One region of the Shewanella sp. FDAARGOS_354 genome, then DNA from elsewhere that is predicted to be linked to it. Evidence: predicted binding sites of a transcription regulator. Region 1 holds the regulator's gene; the other holds the start of a gene.
What was found. Region 1 encodes LexA, which represses DNA repair genes until DNA is damaged. Its sites were predicted from a motif close to TACTGTATNNNNATACAGTA; they were not measured.
Positions count from the first base shown of each region.

Region 2: a site for LexA is predicted at 1,341-1,360, ahead of recA (recombinase RecA). Genes of this name have one in related genera too.

Region 1 is NZ_CP022089.2:3,407,531-3,410,708, forward strand. Features, by position in the region: gene plsB (glycerol-3-phosphate 1-O-acyltransferase PlsB) at 1-1,035, opposite strand, end outside; gene lexA (transcriptional repressor LexA) at 1,321-1,941, shown strand; gene CEQ32_RS15245 (cell division inhibitor SulA) at 1,938-2,450, shown strand; gene coxB (cytochrome c oxidase subunit II) at 2,856-3,178, shown strand, end outside.
Region 2 is NZ_CP022089.2:4,889,831-4,893,008, reverse strand. Features, by position in the region: gene CEQ32_RS21960 (regulatory protein RecX) at 1-97, opposite strand, end outside; gene recA (recombinase RecA) at 160-1,233, opposite strand; gene mutS (DNA mismatch repair protein MutS) at 1,616-3,178, shown strand, end outside.

The sequences.
Region 1 (3,178 bases):
CGGCCCCGCAGGCCAGAAGTTTAGGTTGATACCCGCAGCAATATGCGGTGGCACCATACCTTGGTAATACAGAATGTAAGATAACAGCAGGTAATCCATATGGCTGCGATGGCAGGGCACATACACAATCTCATGACCATCGTGGTGTAACTGCCGAATATGCTCGGCACCTTTGATGTTAATACCGCTGTAGAGCTTGTTCCATAACCACGTTAAAAAGCGCTCGGCAATACGTACGAGACTATCGGAATAATTCGCCGCAATTTCATCAAGATATTCAATTGCCGTTTCACGCGCTTGGGTTTCAGAAATCTTCTTGCTCGCGGCTTCTTCCTGAATTGCCTTGCGTAAGGATTCAGATTTCAGCAAGGAATGGAATAACGCCTGACGATTAGGCAACACAGGCCCCGTCATCACCTTACGTTGGCGGCGGAAATGCACTCTCGCTACTCGAGCCAATTTATGGGCAATGCCCATATCGGTACCATGTTCGTCGGCCATGTAACGCAGCGATACCGCATTAGAAAATTGCACAAAGTTATGACGGCCCAAAAATAGGATCATCAAGCACTTACGTAACCAAGTAGGATTCTCGCGCTCAAGCACTGCCGCCTTCATGGTGTCGTCTTCTTTACCCGGAGTACGACCCCAATACAGACTCACAGGCACCAGCTGTATATCTAACTCTGGCTTTTCCTTATGGACGGCCAACAAACGCATAAAACATTCGAGGAATGGCTCATTACTGGCGCGTTCACCAAATAAAGGCTTACGACCTTCAAGGCATACCACCCGTGGCGCCACAACGCCATTCACCACCAGCGGCTCGTAAGGGCTTGGCAAACCAAGTTTCGTGGTGATCTCGCTTAACGCAGCAATATCACTCAGGGATTCTGTTTTCATTACATAAGCAAGCGGTCTGGAGGCATCCAGATTCAGATCGGCAAAGGGATCCTGTGGCACAACAATAGTGTGCACTAAGTGCTTTTGGATCCAACGTAATGATTTCAACCAAAGAGAGTCTTGTTTAGGCATTATTCTTATGCAATGTAAGTACGTTCATTAGCCCCATAGAATACCAGATTCTAGAGAATATACCCAAACAACCTAAAGATGCAGGATTCAGCTGCTGATTTTAATGACTTAGTAACGCACTTTAGGCGACACCATTTATTGATACCGTGCAAATGGCATTCACCCCATAGATGACGATTACGGTTATTTGCAGATCTAGCTGACCAAGTTAAAAGTGGTTAATACTTGCACTACCAATAATACTGTATATACTAACAGTAACTGTATAGAAAAACAGGAAAGACCATGAGACCGTTGACGCCACGCCAAGCCGAAATTTTAGAGCTGATTAAACGTAATATTGCCGAGACTGGCATGCCACCCACTCGGGCCGAAATTGCCACCCGTTTGGGTTTTAAAAGTGCAAATGCCGCAGAAGAACACCTTAAGGCATTGGCGAAAAAAGGCTGCATCGAGATCATGCCTGGTACTTCCCGCGGGATCCGTCTCCCTGTAGAGGAAGAAGATAACCGCGAAACAGGCTTGCCACTGATTGGCCAAGTGGCAGCGGGTGAACCTATTCTCGCCCAAGAGCATGTCGAACAGTATTACCAAGTCGACCCCAGCATGTTCCACCCTGCTGCCGATTTCCTGCTGCGCGTAAAAGGCGACAGTATGAAGAATATCGGCATCCTTGAGGGTGACCTGCTTGCCGTTCATAAAGTACAACAAGCGCGCAATGGACAAGTTGTTGTTGCTCGCGTTGATGATGATGTAACCGTAAAACGCTTTGAAAAAAAAGGTAATTTAGTCTACCTACATGCCGAGAATGAAGACTATTCACCGATTAAAGTCGATTTGAGTTTCCAAAGTCTAACAATTGAAGGGCTCGCCGTAGGGGTGATCCGCAATGGAGATTGGCTATGAACAAACTATTAGGTAATGCCCCGCGTCACCCCGGTTTATGGCTCGATACGGTTCGAGATACAGAGACCGACTGGCAGCATACATCAATAGTCACTATGCCAACTCAGAGCCAAGGGCGCCAAGAGCTGACACAGCTGAGCAAACAACTTGCCCAACTGAGCCAACAGGGAAGATGGATAGTGCTCATCAACCCACCTAGTATTGGCTACAAGCAGCTATTAGCAAACGCAGGTGTGCGTATGGATCGCGTACTATTGGTTCACGCAAAAGATGAGGTCGAAACCCTTTGGGCGATGGAAAAAGCCTTAACCAGTGGCACATCTAGCGCAGTGATTACTTGGATTAACGCCCTAGATACTCGCGATAATCGTCGCCTACAAATTGTAGCAAAGAGCGCACGTGCAATGGGTATCGTGCTTGAAGGTTCAACGAATGACCAACCTTCTAGCACCAATCTCACACAATCGGCTAAATTTACTCAACCCGCATTTTTCAGCTCTGTTCATTAAAAATTTTTCACACCGTATTTAGCCTTGAAAGCCGCCTCACCTGTGAATGTGAGGCTTTTTTTTGGCAATTTTTCAGACAATTAGAAAAAGAAGTGATCTTGATCAATTTTTAAACAGCAAGTATGTTTGATTTAGGCGCACATGATATATCGCCTGTTTAGGCAGAAATATCGCGTTATTTTCGAATATCGCTCGCCCACAAAAATTGAGAATAATGGGTTTATTCAGCAGTATGTGCCAGTGTGGCTAATACCAGCAGTAACAATACTTGATCATAAGTAAGCCGCCAACGCACGTTGAAGTCAGAAACACTTTTTTGGGAACTGAAGAGTTTGCATAGAGTTGAGACTTACTGTGTTGCTCTTCTTTGTAGTTGCTATTTGCAATTAGCAGAGGAGAAGTCTTGTGAAGCAATGGTTGTATTGTTTACTCGTGGTGCTATTCGCCCCACCGTTGGCCGCAGCAGACATGCGGTTCAATATGACGCCTGGCGTAACAGAAATCAGTGGCAAGGTATACCACCTGCACATGACGATTCTGTATATCTGCTGCGCGATAGGCTTAGTGGTTTTTGGCGTTATGATTTATGCCATGATCAACCACAGAAAATCCAAGGGCGCGGTCGCGTCACACTTCCATGAGAGTACAAAAGTTGAGATCGCTTGGACGATAATTCCCTTTATCATTCTGATCTTAATGGCGATTCCGGCAACTAAAACTCTGATTGC
Region 2 (3,178 bases), 1.5 Mb from region 1:
AGCGCTTATCATTGATAAATCCTGACGCTTCACAATCATCAAGCACAGGATCGATATCAGCGACCTCAAAGCCTTTTTCGAGCAGTTTTGTGCGGATTTCTTGGCGGGAATAATCGCGGCGCGCTAACAGCGCGACCGCAATTTGACGGGCAGACTGGCTCAGAATACTTCGCCTGTTTCTAAATCAATATTCCCCTCGATATTATCATCATCGGATGCTGATGATGCCAGTGCACTTGGGTTACTCAATAATAACTCACGCAATGTCTTATCGATTTCAGCGGCAATGGCTGGGTTTTCAGTCAAATATTTACCCGCATTGGCACGGCCTTGACCAATTTTATCGCCCTTGTAGCTATACCAAGCACCAGCTTTCTCAATCAGTTTATGGGCTACCCCTAAATCGACTAACTCGCCAGTACGGTTGATACCTTGACCGTAAAGGATTTGAAACTCAGCTTGCTTAAATGGTGCAGCCACTTTGTTTTTAACCACTTTGACACGAGTCTCGTTACCAACCACTTCATCGCCTTCTTTGATAGCACCAGTACGGCGAATATCTAAACGAACAGAAGCATAGAATTTCAGAGCATTACCACCCGTTGTGGTTTCTGGGTTACCAAACATCACACCAATCTTCATACGAATTTGGTTGATGAAGATTAACAGTGTATTCGATTGCTTGAGGTTACCCGCTAACTTACGCATCGCTTGGCTCATCATACGCGCCGCTAAGCCCATATGTGAGTCACCGATTTCGCCCTCAATTTCTGCCTTGGGTGTTAATGCCGCGACCGAGTCAACGATGATCACATCTACCGCGCCAGAACGGGTTAACGCATCACAGATCTCAAGAGCTTGTTCACCGGTATCGGGTTGTGAACACAATAAGTTATCAATATCTACGCCTAACTTTTTCGCGTAGATAGGATCGAGAGCGTGCTCAGCATCGATAAAGGCACAGGTTTTACCTTCGCGCTGAGCAGCTGCAATCACTTCTAATGTCAGAGTTGTCTTACCTGATGATTCAGGGCCATAAATCTCAACAATACGGCCCATTGGTAGGCCGCCCGCACCGAGGGCAACGTCAAGGGAAAGAGAACCAGTAGAAATGGTCTCAACATCCATAGAGCGGTCTTCGCCCAGCTTCATGATGGAGCCTTTACCAAATTGCTTCTCAATTTGGCTCAATACCGCAGCAAGTGCTTTCTCTTTGTTTGGATCGACCTTCATTCCTGTTCCCTCATCTAGACAGCATCAGTACTGTCAAAAGTGATATTCAATTTAATAAAGCGGGTGATCAAAAAGCGAGGCTCTTTGTCGTAATCTGCTGACTAGTATACTGTACAATCATACAGTATCAATACCTGTGAATGAATTATTTTTATACCTGAAAATTTTCCCGTTTAGACAAGCTTTTACCCACCCATACTGCAGATTTATCAAGATATCAGTGAATATCCACGCTTTGAGGATCAATTTTCTGTAAATTGTTGCTAAGATTGGCGCCAATTGATTTTAGACAGTAATAGTGTAAATCAACTGATTTTATCTCCCATTACTGTATGACTTTATTCCCTATTTCAGGGCCGGCATAGCGGACGATAACGATTTAATGAATCCTATAGATACCGATGATTTAGAAAAACATACCCCGATGATGCGTCAATATTTGACCATGAAAGCAGAGCATCACGACATGCTGCTGTTTTATCGTATGGGTGACTTCTATGAACTCTTCTATGATGACGCCAAACGAGCCTCTGAATTATTGGGCATTTCCCTTACGGCCCGAGGCAAAAGTGGTGGCGACCCGATCCCGATGGCGGGTATCCCTTACCATGCAGTTGAAGGCTATCTCGCAAAATTGGTTCAAATTGGCCAATCGGTTGCGATTTGTGAACAAATTGGCGATCCTGCCACCTCAAAAGGTCCGGTTGAGCGTAAAGTCGTACGCATTGTCACCCCAGGAACCTTAACCGATGAAGCGCTATTGCAGGAGCGGCAAGACAATCTGTTGGCCGCGGTTTATCAAGGCAAAGTGGGCTTTGGCTATGCGACTCTTGATGTGTCTTCTGGCCGTTTCGTGATTGCCGAATTAGAAACGAAGGAGTCCCTCGAAGCCGAGTTGCAACGTACGAATCCGGTCGAAATTCTTTATAGCGAAGATTTTGGTGCACTGGAGTTATTGCATCATTTTAAAGGCAAACGTCGCCGCCCTGAGTGGGAATTTGATTACGATACCAGTATCAAACTGCTGTTGGCCCAGTTTGGCACTAAGGATTTACACGGTTTCGGCATAACCGATGCTCGCCTATCGCTGCAAGCGGCAGGCTGCTTGATGCAGTACGTAAAAGACACCCAGCGCACCGCCCTGCCCCATATCAATGCTATTACCCGTTTTAATCAAACCGATACGATTGTCTTGGATGCGGCAACGCGCCGCAACCTCGAGCTGACACAAAATTTGAGTGGTGGTCGGGATAACACCCTAGCAGCTGTGCTCGACAATACTGCAACAGCGATGGGCAGCCGAATGCTGCAACGCTGGATCCATCAGCCGCTGAGGGACCATGCCCAGATTTTTGCTCGCCAAACGGCCGTGAATGAATTACTCAAGACTACGGCCCATGAGTCATTGCATGAGCAGCTTAAAGCCCTAGGCGATATCGAACGTATCATGGCAAGGCTGGCACTGCGTACCGCTCGTCCAAGGGATTTTGCTCGCCTACGCCAAGCATTAAATCTATTGCCACAGTTGCAGCAGTCACTCACGCAGCTAAGTGCCCCCCATACAGTGAAACTAGGCCAACTCTTAGGCGAGTTTCCCGAAGAGCAACAACTGCTTGAGCGCGCCATTGTCGATAACCCGCCCATGCTTATCCGTGATGGCGGCGTAATCCGTGAAGGCTACAATGCCGAATTAGACGAATGGCGTGGCTTAAGTGAAGGTGCCAGCGATTATCTAGTACAACTCGAAGCGCGGGAAAAAGAACGCACTGGCATTGCTACGCTGAAGGTAGGCTACAACCGAGTCCATGGTTACTACATTGAAGTCAGCCGTCTGCAATCACAGCAAGTGCCATTAAATTACCAACGCCGTCAAACCCTTAAGAATATGGAGCGTTATATCACGCCCGAGCTTAAGGAATATGAAGAAAAAGTGCTGTCGAGCCAA